2 regions of the Paenibacillus hunanensis genome follow, and region 1 is predicted to be linked to the other one. Evidence: riboswitches for the same ligand, from Rfam matches in the RefSeq annotation. Region 1 holds a riboswitch; the other holds the start of a gene.

The links. A riboswitch is a leader RNA that binds a small molecule or an ion and turns the genes downstream of it on or off. The one in region 1 is predicted to bind glycine.
Region 2: it holds a riboswitch for glycine, as region 1 does, so the genes downstream of both, gcvT (glycine cleavage system aminomethyltransferase GcvT) here and sdaAB (L-serine ammonia-lyase, iron-sulfur-dependent subunit beta) in region 1, are expected to answer to the same signal.

Annotation. Positions count from the first base shown of each region.
Region 1 is NZ_CP139194.1:1,786,906-1,794,038, reverse strand. It holds gene SK066_RS07305 (AraC family transcriptional regulator) at 1-311, opposite strand, end outside; gene SK066_RS07300 (glycoside hydrolase family 31 protein) at 484-2,571, shown strand; gene sdaAA (L-serine ammonia-lyase, iron-sulfur-dependent, subunit alpha) at 2,719-3,612, opposite strand; gene sdaAB (L-serine ammonia-lyase, iron-sulfur-dependent subunit beta) at 3,627-4,292, opposite strand; glycine riboswitch at 4,413-4,493, opposite strand; glycine riboswitch at 4,497-4,607, opposite strand; gene SK066_RS07285 (ATP-binding protein) at 4,716-7,133, opposite strand, start outside.
Region 2 is NZ_CP139194.1:1,612,942-1,620,074, forward strand. It holds gene gcvPB (aminomethyl-transferring glycine dehydrogenase subunit GcvPB) at 1-1,198, opposite strand, end outside; gene gcvPA (aminomethyl-transferring glycine dehydrogenase subunit GcvPA) at 1,195-2,550, opposite strand; gene gcvT (glycine cleavage system aminomethyltransferase GcvT) at 2,689-3,804, opposite strand; glycine riboswitch at 4,191-4,287, opposite strand; gene gcvH (glycine cleavage system protein GcvH) at 4,470-4,862, shown strand; gene SK066_RS06530 (SDR family oxidoreductase) at 5,631-6,494, shown strand; gene SK066_RS06535 (DUF2569 family protein) at 6,746-7,133, shown strand, end outside.

The sequences.
Region 1 (7,133 bases):
TCAAACACCTCCTGCACCTCCATATTCTCTCCACCATCATAAAAGAAATGCAGCCAGTAAAATGAACTTCCTTCCTCAGAAGGAGCGAATCCATAATGAAGCTGACCGGGCTGATAAAATAATACATCCCCCGGCCCTATCGTATAGCGCTGCTCCTCCACCTGAATATGCAGATAGCCGCGAATGCCGATAATGACCTCATAATCCTGTTCCAATCGTAGCCTTTCATGATACCACTGATCCTCACAGACGAATTGACCGCATTTAAAATACGATACAGGCTGAGATACTTTAGCTCTCCATATGTTCATATCGTTTTTCACCACCAGGATTACGATTTTAACGGTTTTGACAACTATGTAAACGCTTTATACTTTCTCTATATTCATGTCTATTCCTGCTAGATGTATTCGTTTTGTACATTTAAATGATTCCATACCCACACCATTGTCCACTATGCGGCAACTAACAGGAGGCTTATCTATGATCCATGCTGAATCGAACCGTTTAATCTTTGAATATGCGAATGAGTATCTGGTCGTTGAGCCATGGCTACAGGATAGTATTCGTGTGCGCTCTACGATGTATCCTCAGCTACAGGCTGATGCTGGGGCACTGCTGGAGCTGCCCGCAGAGGATGTTTCTACGGCAAGCGTGCGAGTGAAGCCGAGCAGATTTGCCTATTTGACCAATGGCAATATTACGGCGGTGCTTGATCCGAACGGTAAGCTAACCTTTTTGAATCGCGAGGGCGAGATTTTGCTGGAGGAATACAATCGCTCGCATCAGTCGACACCGAAGGAAACGGACGAAGAGACTCATTTTCGCAGTCGTACTCATTTTAACAGTGCGCTACGCATTGCTGCTCGCGAATTCAAGCCGCTCGTTGGCGGCGACTACAGTCTGACGATGCGCTTTGAAGCGGCTGATGATGAACGTATCTATGGGATGGGACAATATCAGCAGGACATTTTAAATGTGAAGCATTGTACGCTGGAGCTAGCTCATCGTAATTCACAGGCAAGCGTACCCTTCGCGCTGTCCAGTCGGGGCTACGGGTTTCTATGGAATAATCCAGCGATCGGCGAAGTAACCTTTGGTAAAAATCGTACGGAATGGCATGCTCTCTCGACCAAGCAATTAGATTACTGGATTACCGCAGGCGATACTCCTGCTGCTATCGTGGAGCGCTATGCCGATGCCACAGGTAAGGTACCGATGATGCCGGATTACGGAATGGGCTTCTGGCAATGTAAGCTCCGTTACCGTACACAGGAGGAACTGCTACATATCGCACGCGAGTACAAACGACGCGAGCTGCCGATCGATGTGATTGTAGTCGACTTTTTCCATTGGACCAAACAAGGCGACTTCCGCTTTGATCCCGAATACTGGCCTGATCCAGAAGGGATGGTACGTGAGCTCAAGAATATGGGCATCGAGCTCATGGTATCAGTATGGCCTACCATTGATAAGACGAGCGAGAACTTTGACGAGATGCGTGAGCAGGGCTTGCTTGTGCGTACCGAGCGTGGTGTCTATGTGACGATGGAATTTTACGGTAGCACTGTTTTCTTTGATGCCACTAATCCGAAGGCGCGTGCCTATGTGTGGGACAAGGTCAAGCAGAACTATTACGATAAAGGCATTCGGATCTTCTGGCTGGATGAGGCGGAGCCCGAGTATACGGTATATGATTTTGATAATTATCGTTATTACGAAGGCAGTAATTTGCAGGTCGGTAACAAGTATCCGGCGATGTATTCCCGAACCTTTTACGATGGGATGAAATCGGAAAATCAAGAGCAGATCATCAACCTCGTGCGCGCAGCATGGGCAGGCAGTCAGCGATACGGCGCACTCGTCTGGTCGGGCGATATCGATTCCAGCTTTGCTTCGATGCGGAATCAGCTGGCGATTGGACTGAATATGGGGATCGCGGGTATTCCGTGGTGGACAACCGATATTGGTGGATTTCATGGCGGCGATCCAGCCAATCCATCCTTCCGTGAATGTCTAATTCGCTGGTTCCAGTTTGGTGTATTTTGTCCGGTATTTCGTTTACACGGTGATCGTCATCCACAGTCTGGGCCGATCGGCCCCAGTGGAGGTGGAATGTGCTTTAGCGGTGCGGATAATGAAGTATGGAGCTTTGGTGAGGAGGCGTATGGTATTTTGAGCCGTTATATGCAGCTACGCGAAGCACTGCGTCCGTATATTACGGAACGGATGCAGGATGCTCATGAGAAGGGGTCACCCGTCATCCGACCGTTATTTTACGACTTCCCACATGATGCGGCTTCATGGATTGTAGAGGATACGTATATGTTCGGGCCGCATCTGCTGGTTGCACCTATACTGGAGCAGGATCAGCGTACACGCTCGGTTTATTTACCGAAAGGGACAGATTGGACAGATGCGTGGAGTGGCACCGTGCATACGGGTGGACAGACGATTACCGCCGAAGCGCCGCTTCACATTACACCCGTCTATATTCGTCAGTCTGAAGCGGCTACATGGCGTCAGGCATTCAGCAATACACTGGCATCGCTACAATCGGCAGGGTATTAAAATAAAAGAAAGCTTACAGCAGTGCGGCTTCATTAATTAATTGATCGATCATAGCTACGATACGGTATATGTGAAAACTCAGCACCACACAAAAAAGGGACTGTCCGCAGACAGTCCCTTTTGCATATCGATATACCGATCCTTTACTTAGCCACCCTGATTCTCACGACGACGGCGAAGCTCCTCCGTGATTTTACGTCCTGTTGGTGTCTGGGCAAGACCACCACGTGCTGTCTCGCGGTGCTCACTTGGCATCGTGCGACCCACCTGTAGCATCACATCAACGACCTCGTCCGATGGAATTGCGCTACGTACTCCTGCCAGCGCCATATCAGCGGCGGCTAGTGCATTCACTGCACCTAATCCGTTACGGACGATACATGGAATCTCTACCAGGCCAGCAACCGGATCACAGATCAGACCCAGTGTGTTTTTGAGTGCAAGACCTACCGCATGCATCGCCTGCTGCGGGGTACCGTCACGCAGCTCAACCACTGCACCTGCCGCCATCCCAATCGCAGAGCCCACCTCCGCCTGACAGCCACCTTCGGCTCCAGAGATTGAGGAATTGTTGGCAATCACGTAGCCGATTGCACCGGCTGCGAACAGACCGAGCACCATCTGCTCATCGCTCCAGCCGAATCGCTCCTGTGTACTTACGAATACACCCGGAATTATCCCACACGAGCCTGCTGTTGGAGTAGCGATAATCCGTCCCATCGACGCATTCACCTCCGACACTGCCAGTGCATACGACATCGCACGTGTAGAATGACTGCCTGCGGCGGTCTCGCCTCCGTTCAGATAGTCATACACACGGCGTGCATCGCCACCCGTCAAGCCGCTGCGTGATACGGTATCTTCATGAATACCGCGATGCACCGCTTCCTTCATCACCTCATAATATGAGGTCATCTGCTCGACAACCTGCTCTCGCGATACACCGGTTTCCTTGACCTGCTCCACGATCATCAGCTCCGCAATCGAGCATTGTCTTTCTTCACATAAACGAACAATATCCTGTAATGTACGAAATTGCATCGTATCCCTCCTTTCTAATCCAGATCAATTACAACGGCGCGTGTCACATGGGATAATGCTTCAATCTGCTTCAGTACCGCCGCAGATGGTATTCCATCCAGCTCGATCAAGGTCATCGCCTCACCGCTGCGCGATTTGCGATCCACGTCCATAAAACCGATATTCAGTTCCCCTTCACTAAGCGTGCGCGTAATATCTGCCAGCACGCCCTTGCTATCCATATGCTCCACGACAAGCGTTGGATACTGACCTGAGCCTTTCACATCAAAGCCATTCAGCTCATGAATCTCAATATTGCCGCCCCCGATCGAAGCGCCAGCTAGCTCCGCCTGCTGTTCACCGCATTTCAGCCGCAGACGTACAAAGTTCGGATGCGGGTAATTACCTGACCCTTTTTCAAACTGAATCGTCATCCCCTGTTCATCCGCAATCTCGGCTGCATCAGGTAAACGCGGATCATCTGTGCTGTAATCCAGCAGACCGCCTACCAGCGCCAGATCGGTTCCATGTCCCCAGTACGTTTCGGCAAAAGAACCATATAAAATAATGTCCGCATGCTCTGGCAGTTCACCAAGCAACTGACGAGCTGCTCTACCTAACCGTGCCGCTCCTGCCGTATGTGAGCTGGATGGGCCAACCATCGATGGACCGATAATATTAAATACATTTTTAAAACGCATACGCTTCCCCTTTTCCGCTGCTGCATAGTATGAGCAGATGCTGCTGTTCTATCCGTAGGCAATGCCTGCCTGAAAGCACGCGCCAAAAAAGGACAGAATACAGCCTGCATGGCCTGTATGCTCTGTCCTCGTTACCTGAGAGTTTGGACGAAAATCAATCTCGTCGATACCCCTTGGGTGGCTATTACGCTCTCTCCAGAGTTGCGTCCCAAAGCGGTTCCTGTTACCTGAGAGATTAACTGACGGCTGGCATCCGGCAGCTTGCTCCTTCGGTGGCGGACCACATTCGTCCGCAGACTCTCCCGCTCTATTCATCCGCGTCGTATGATGCGCGGGAGCATTGCCTTTTCCCGAACATGTTTCCAATCACTCCTAGCTTAATGCAGTGGCTAGAAGCTGTCAATCCTTACTACTGAACGAAGGCTATGGACGAATCGTATCATGCGCTTCCGGTGCTCCCGGCTCTCCTGCCACAGGCAATTCAATCGTAAAGGTAGAGCCCTTTCCAAGCTCAGAAATAAAGCTTAGCCTGCCATGATGTGCATCGATAATTCGCTGGGCAATATACAAGCCGAGACCCGTGCCACTGATCCGCCTTGCCTCCGCCACACCAGAACGGAAGAACTTCTGGAAAATACGCGGTCGATCCTGCTCGGCAATGCCGATTCCATAATCCTCAATCTCAATCAAGACGCGACCCTCCAGCTCCAGCAGACGAATGTCTACTGCCGAGTCACCAGGCGAATACTTCAGTGCATTGCCGATCAGATTACTGATGACCTGAATCATCCGATTATGATCACCAACAATATATAGCTCATGCTCCGGTGTCGTCAGACGCAGACGATCACGCTGCTGAATATCCCACTGGAAGCAAACGACCTGAAGTAGCTCATTCAAACGAATACGCCCCATCATATAATCGACACGTCCAGCATCAATACGCTGACTATCCAGAAAATCATCCAGCAATCTGGACAGCCGCGTCCCTTCAAACTGAATCGTATTCATAAACTCACGCCGCTTATCAGCTGGAATATCCTCATACATCGATAGCATCTCAATATAGCCCATAATCGCAGATAATGGTGTACGCAGCTCATGCGATACGACCGCAATCAGTTCATTTTGCAGCTGCTTCATGCGGCGCTCCTCGGTGCAATCACGGAAGGTGAGCAGAAAGCCCTGACTCACATTCGTTTGTAGATCATCCAGCGGTGTCATCCGAACACTTAATAACAGACCGCTCTTGCTCATAATGATATGATCCTGCTCCCAATCCTCCTGCCCGTCAAAATAACGCTGTAAACGATCATATAATGAAACGGCATCCGGCTCTAGCTGTGACTGCACCTGCTCCAATAGCTCCGATACCGGGCGTTCGGTATAATCCTCTAGCTGAAACAGAATCTGCATCGTCGGATTAATAAATAAGGTGCTGCCCTGCACATCACCGATCACGATGCCCTCCTGCACATTTTGCAGCAGATTCCCGGTGATCTGCTTTTGCTTCTCTACTGCAACCTGCTCCTCTAGCAAACGATCCGTCAATTGCTTCACCTGACGCTCATGCTCGTTATACTTTTTCTGCGCCTGCTCCTGCTCGGTCAGATCATGGACAAAGAACGTATGCATCGCTCGACCCTCATTCAGAATCTCACTGCGCATCAGCTCCGCCCGGAATGTGCTACCATCTGTACGTCTGGCAATCACCGTACTACTCTGTCCACCTGCCGAATGCTCGTCAATCTGAATAAATTGGGATAACGGCATTCCGGTCACCTCGGTCAGCTCACATTGCAGCATCTGCTCTGCTGCCGGATTCATTTCTGTAATCCGCAGCTGACTGTCCGTAGAGATAATGCCATCCACTGCAAGCCGCAAAATCGCCCGCTTCTGCGCCTGACTTTCTGCCAGATCGAAGGTACGCTCGACCACGCGAATTTCCAGTAGCTCTTTATCCTTCTTAATCTGTACAAATTGCGTTTCCAGCGTGTCCACCATGCTCTGGAAATTGTGAATGAGCTGACCGATCTCATAAATATAACTTTGCGGCCAGCGTACACGCTCACTCCCACCCAGACGACTGGAGATATGATCCGAAGCGTCAATGAGTTTTTGCAGCGGACGGGCAAGCGTTCGACTGATCAGCTGCGCCAGCAATGCAGCGATAAAGATAATAATTAGCATTCGGATCATCGTTTCCAGATAGAAGTTATACATTGGATACAAATAATATGAAAAAGGCAATACCATAATTAGCTTGTTGCCATTCTGTAAGGTCGTATGCAGCACAAAGCTAGACTGCTCCCAGCGCTCCAGTAAATACTTCGTTTGCAGCGGATATTGCTCATACACCTTCACACTGGAGTAATCGAGCAATAGGTTCTGCTCGTATCGCGCTCCACCATTTACAAACCGTGCATCTTCACCCTGGCTAAAGGTAGATACAAGCACCTGATCCTGTGGATTCACCAAAATAGAATCTACGCTAAAGTCCTGCTTATACTCCTGCATCAGCTTGCGTGTTTTGACCGTATCCTCATTGATCTCCTGTAACCGATCAATATAGATTCGCGAGGAGCGCTCCAAATTCGTGGAGCCCCAAAAAACGACATCATGAAATTGCTGGCTGCCATTGACGAATAAAACCAGAATCGAGCTCGCCATAATCAGTACTAATAAATATTTAAAAATAACACTTCGTATCGAAATGATATAGGTTGGTCGCTTACCGATCGGTACACGCTTGAGCAAAAAGCCGACAACAGTAGACGCAATCAGTGCATTTACGATACCATTAAGTAGACGGTTAATCAGAAGTAACCAAATTAGGCTAGA
Region 2 (7,133 bases), 170 kb from region 1:
CATTGTCATAAGGCATCACATAATGATCCTTCAGGCGGTGCATCATATAGTTGGCGTTCAGTACGGCACATTCGGATACGCGGCGCAGACCTTCTGGGCCATAGCTGCGGATATACGTATAGGCGCGAACGAGAATGCCGAAGTTACCGTAGTAAGCTTTGACACGACCGATCGAATCCGGTGAACCGGAACGAAGGGTGTAGGTGCCGTCTGTTTGTTTTTCTACAACGGGCTCAGGCAGGAATGGCAGCAGCTTGCTTTTCACACCGACTGGGCCAGCACCTGGGCCGCCGCCGCCGTGCGGGGTACTCATCGTTTTATGCAGATTCAAGTGAACGACGTCGAAGCCCATGTCGCCTGGACGGGCAATACCCATAATCGCATTGGAGTTAGCACCATCGTAATAGAGCAGACCGCCTGCTTCGTGTACAACCTGAGCAATCTCAGTAATTTGTTCCTCGAACAAGCCTAGTGTGTTCGGGTTGGTCAGCATAAGGGCCGCAGTATCCGGGCCGACCGCAGCACGCAGTGCATCCAGATCAACCAGTCCGCGTTCATTGGAAGGAATCGTTACCGTTTGGAAACCGGCTACGGTTGCACTCGCCGGGTTTGTGCCGTGCGAGGAATCCGGTACGATGACCTTTGTACGATGCTCGCCGCGTTTTTCATGGTAGGCACGGATCATCATAAGACCTGTCCACTCGCCGTGTGCACCAGCAGCAGGTTGCAGGGTAACAGCATCCATACCAGTTAGCACAGCCAGATCGTTTTGTAACGTATGCAGCAGCTCCAGCGCACCTTGAATGCTTTGCTCTGGCTGGTACGGATGGATTTTGGCAAATCCAGCGTAGCGAGCTACGTCTTCATTTACTTTTGGATTATATTTCATCGTACAGGAGCCGAGGGGATAGAAGCCATTGTCGACCCCAAAGTTCATACGGGACAGCTCGGTATAGTGACGGATTACATCCACCTCATAAACTTCCGGCAATGCCGCCGCTTCGCTACGCAGCATATCCTGCGGAATCAGGCTGCTCAGATCGGCTTCGGGTACATCACATTCCGGTAAGGAGTAACCGACACGACCAGGCTGACTCAGCTCGAAAATTAATGCCTTTTCCTTTGCGACCACAGCTTGTTGCAATGGATTCGTGTCGACAGCTTGCGTTTCGCTTGCAGTTAACGTTTCGTTTGTCATAGCGATGCCTCCAATTCGATTGCCAGTTGATCGATTTCCGCTTTGGTGCGTTTTTCCGTTACGGCGAACAGCATATGACCGGACAATTCTGGATACGATAGACCGAGATCATAACCACCGATGATGCCTTTTTCGAGCAGCTTGCTATTAACTGCTGCTGCGGAAGTACCCTCCGGCAGACGAACGACAAATTCATTGAAGAATGGAGCGGCAAATGCCAGTGTGCAGCCTTTGACAGCACCGATCGTGGTAGCAGCGTAATGTGCTTTTTGCACGTTTAATCCAGCGACATCAGCCATGCCCTGCTTGCCCATAACGGACAGGTAGACGGAAGCTGATAGTGCCAGCAATGCCTGATTGGAGCAAATATTCGATGTGGCTTTATCACGACGGATATGCTGCTCACGGGTTTGCAAAGTCAGCACGAAGCCGCGTTTACCGTTACGGTCTGTCGTTTGACCGACGATACGACCTGGCATACGGCGCATCTGTGCTTGAGAAACGGCGAAGAATCCGCACGTTGGACCGCCGAGCGACATGGAGATACCGAGCGGCTGTGCATCACCGACTACGATATCGGCTCCGAGCTTGCCTGGCGCTTCCAGCAGACCAAGCGAGATCGGATTCGTGCTCACGACGAGCAGTGCGCCATGCTCATGCGCCAGATCGGCAGCGGCACGGATGCCTTCAATGCCGCCGAAGAAGTTAGGCGATTGAACAAGCACGGCTGCGGTATCGTTATCCAGCACTTCGGCAAGTGCGCTAATATCGGTCACGCCATCACCATAAGCAACCTCAACGACATCCAGATTCAAGCCGCGTGCATAGCTGCGTACAACTGCGCGTGATTCCGGGTGAATGGTAGAGAAAGCGACGATCTTGCTACGACGAGTAGCCGATGCCGCAAGGGAGGCAGCTTCGGCAAGCGCGGTTGCACCATCGTACATACTCGCATTAGCAACCGCCATGCCTGTTAATTCACAAATATAGGATTGAAACTCGAAAATCGCCTGTAGCTCGCCCTGGCTAATTTCCGGCTGGTACGGTGTATAGGCTGTATAAAATTCGGAGCGTGAGATCACATGATTAATAACGGAAGGTACATGGTGATCGTAGATGCCTGCACCGAGAAAGCTTGTATAGCGATCGGTATCTGCATTACGTCCAGCAAGAGTAGCTAGATGGCGAGTCAGTGCATATTCGTCCAGCATGCCAGACATCGGCATCGTTCCCTCGTAACGAACGGAAGCAGGGATGTCCTTGAACAATTCCTCAACAGAGGAAGCACCGATGACAGCCAGCATGTCGGCTTCATTTTGTGGGGTCATCGGAATGTAGCGATGGGATTTCATAAATTATGCTCCTTTCGGTAGCGTGCTACCGGAATATTATCAATCGAATCGTTCTTAGCCATATATTTTGATTGACGATAAATCTATACAACAGTGAATGTACATATATGCAACAATCGATTAAATAAGATGAAAAGCTTACGATTTTACCGGCTGACGCTTGTAAAATGGAGCTTTCACGACTTCAGCCTTCAACTGCTTGCCTCGAATTTCAACTTCCAGCGGTGTACCCAGCTCAGCGCTGCTTGCCTCGATCAAAGCGAGACCAAGATTACGCTTCAATGTTGGCGACTGTGTCCCTGTCGTTACCTCACCAATCTGACGACCCTCGCGGAATACCGTATAGTGCGAGCGTGGAATACCGCGATCCAGCAGCTCGATACCGACCAGCTTGCGTGGAACCCCATTTTGCTTTTGCTCTGCGAGAATATCACGCCCGATGAAGTCACCTTTATCCAGCTTGACGAAAAAGCCGAGCCCTGCTTCCAGCGGCGTAATATCAGCAGATAGCTCCTGACCATACAGCGGCAGCTTCGCTTCAAAACGGAGCGTATCACGTGCACCCAGACCGCAGGCGATCAGACCATCATCTTCACCTGCTGCCAGCAGACCCTTCCAGATTGCTCCAGCCTGCTCTGCTGGACAATAGATTTCAAAGCCATCTTCGCCGGTATAGCCTGTACGGGAGATAATCACCTCCGCACCATATAGCTTCACATCTGTAACAAATGTAAAGCTGGATAGCTCAGTCAATACATCCGTACCCGCTGCTTTACTCATGATCGATGCAGCCAGTGGACCTTGCAGCGCGATCAATGCCGTTTGCTCGGAGATATTATTAAGTAGTACATCATCTGGCAGATGCTGCTTGAGCCAATCGATGTCTTTATCGATATTGGAGGCATTCAGAACGAGCATGTACAGATTCTCGTGAATGCGATAGACGAGCAGATCGTCCACGACACCGCCATTCGGATAGCACATCAAGGTGTACTGGGCTTGCCCATCCTGTAGACGAGTCACATCGTTCGTCAGCATCTTTTGTAAAAAGGCTTCGGTGCCTTTGCCACTGAACATGACTTCGCCCATATGGGATACATCAAACAATCCAGCACGTTCGCGCACAGCTTCATGTTCTTTTTGAATGCCATAAAATTGTACTGGCAAATCCCAGCCTCCAAAATCGATACAGCGTGGGTTACCCGTTTCGGCGTATAGCGGATAAAGCGGTGTTCTTTTCAGCTCTGTTGTCATTTTGGCTCACCTCTAATTCATAATATGAACGGTCAAGCGATCTACAGACTGGGTTACTATGCCGCCCAGCCTAAGATTATCATCAGGAGCAGGGCTTATTTATTTTGCGATAGCATCTTCTCAAGGTGAGGATGAAGGAGCATTGATCCTTACCAAAGAGCAATCGTTCTGCAACAGAACACAAAAAAACAGGGAGGACAGGGAAGAAACGGGTACATAACCCGCTCATTCCCTTGTCCTCCCTGTCCTTGATACCTGAGAGTTACCTTGCTGCCTGTCAGCATATCGCTGATGGAGCCGAAATGAACATTTCAGCCAGATCAAGCAAGTTTCCCCTTTGGTGATCCGCTGCGTAGATGTTCTACGCCGGATGCTCTCCAGAGCCGCGTCCCGTACAGGTCCCTTTTACCTGAGAGATTCACCGTTTCCGGCTTACTCCTTCGGCGCTGCCATCCAGTGGTCAGTCTCTCCCTGCACATTCATCCGCTTCCATATGATGTTATGTATTTCCGAACATTAAATCACTAAACGGTCAAAAATGTATGTTTATTATATTAATACTTGATTGAGTAAACGATGTCAAGCCTCTTGACAGCGCAAACTCGCTTACTATACTCTTGTGGCATTAGGATACTAACATGACAAGAATCGGAGGAGCATAAACGATGAGCGAGATTAAGGATCAATTGCTGTACAGTAAAGAGCACGAGTGGGTGGAGCGCATTAGTGAGGATACTGTACGTATCGGTATTACCGATTTTGCCCAGCATCAACTGGGAGATATCGTGTTTGTAGAGCTGCCTGAAGATGGACGCGCTGTAAGTGAGGATGAAGAAGTAGGTACAATCGAATCGGTTAAAACCGTTTCTCAATTGTTTTGCCCGGTAGCCGGAACGGTAAGCAAGCTCAATCCTGATCTCGAAACCGAACCAGAGCTCGTCAACTCCGACCCATACGGCCGCGGCTGGATGATCGAACTCAAAGTAGACGGTGATCTGGACACAGCCCTGTCTACACTGCTTGATGCCGCTGCTTATGCGGAGCACGCACAGGATTAATCTGTTAGCTCCAGCACCATATCGTTGCCCGGCATGATCAAATTATCAAAATACTTAAAAACGTAATATTAGAAATGTTTAACTTATCATCCTCGAGCGCCTGGCGTTCGGGGATTTTGTTATGGAGAAATATAAACGCTAGCTTTAAAAGAAAGTAGGGTAGGCATAAAAAGACTGTATCAATCAAAAGAGAACATCAATTCAAAGATGAAACCCATTCAAAGAACATACACATCGAAGCGACCCAACGTCAAAAGGAGCAAACTTTACAATAAGAGACACAGAAAAGTTGATATAGAGGAAGTGAATGAAAAGTAGATACGGTGCAACAAACAACGAGAGAAATCGATATATTGAAGCCAAACTTCAACAGTAAGCTTAAAGCGCTTTCCTGCTTCCAGTATATCATACTACCTCGCAATAATGCGCGATCCGATGCGTATGAAATAAATCCTATTTTCTAAAAATGTATGCATATTAACCTCAGACCACTTCATGCGTAGATTCCCTAATATACGTTTACAATTCTAGTAAAGTCTCTGCTAAAGCCGAACGAAGTATTCAATGAGAGCCTTTATTAGCATCGCAGAAAAAAGTATCGCAGAAAAAGTATCGCAGAAAAAGTATCACTAAAAAGTATGATCAAAAAATTTGCTACAAAAAATAATTACAAATCAACGAATATATGAACTTCTTCCTTTTCCTTACTGAAGTCATATCCATCTATACCAGCATAATCTAAATCCATGATGAAAGGAGCCACCCACATTGAACACCCGACGCATACTTATCACAGGCGCCAACTCCGGCATGGGACTTGCCTCCAGCATTGCGCTTGCCAAGCAAGGACACGAAGTGATCATGGCATGCCGCAACGAGGAACGCGGACAGCAAGCATTGCAGCAGGCTCGTGAGCAAAGTGGATCTGATCGACTAAAGCTTATGCAATGTGATCTCGGTTCACTCGACGGCATCCATCAGTTTGCCGAGCAATTTTATCAAAACTACGATCGGCTCGATGTGTTATTGAACAACGCTGGTGTGGTCAACCTCAAGCGTAAGGAGACAAAAGATGGCTTTGAGATGTCATTAGGTGTCAATCATCTTGGACACTTTTTACTAACCCGTCTGCTGCTGGATGCGGTTCGACAGTCGCGATCTGGACGCATCGTCACGGTAGCCTCTGGCGCGTATAAAATTGGCAAAATTCACTGGGACGATCCGAATCTGAAGCATGGCTACACGGTGATCAAATCCTATGCTCAGTCCAAGCTGGCGAATCTGTATTTTAATCAGATTCTAGCGGAGCAGCTTCAGGGCACAAATATAACGGCTAACTGTCTGCACCCTGGCGCGGTAGCGACAAGCATCGGTGTCGATCGAGACACCGGCTTTGGCAAACGATTACTAGCAGCACTGGCGCATACGCCCTTTTTTCAAACACCTGAACAGGGCGCAGAAACCGCGGTATTTCTCGCAACCGATCCATCTGTAGAAGGACAATCCGGTCACTATTATTATCGTAAAAAAGTGCATTCTCTACGGCCACGGGCGATGAACCGTGAAGAGGCGCTGCGGCTATGGGAATGGAGTGAGCAGCAAACGGGAATCGAATCCTCCCTTCATGTATAAACGAATTGAAAGTAAAGGGAAGTAGCCTGTTTAGCAGGAAGCGACATCTTTTGCATGATTGAAATAGGATTCTGGCAATGGCTGTGATAGACTGGAGAAAGCGGGCAACTACACGAATAAGGCGTTGTACCGATCGGTCTGATCATTTGTGAGATTGCCTTTTTCTAGTGTCATACCGACATTCGTACAGGCTGCTCATATGGGATCGCATAGATCGCAAATAGATTTAGAAACAGAAAGGAACGGAAACAATGAACAATAATTATCCGCCAAATCCGAATGGTCAGGAGCAGCCACCTCAGCCACCATTTGGTCAACCACAACCACCACAGGGGCGTCCGCCACTCGTTGGGCTTGGAGGCTGGTTGGTCGTGTTTCAGATTTACATGTATTGGAGCCTACTCGTCGCTCTCCTTGCGATTCCAACCTACATATTCATGATGTTCCTGGTTGCCAATCCAGACGTCTTTCCAGCGGAAGTGAGAGGGGATATTGATCGGATTCTAGCGCTATACAATGGGAATCTACAGGCTCTCTCCGTATATGAAATGATCGTAGCGGTTATTCAGATTGTGCTACTTGTAATCATGCTCGTACAGTTGTACACGCGCAAGCGTTCTTTCCCACGTACAGCACGTG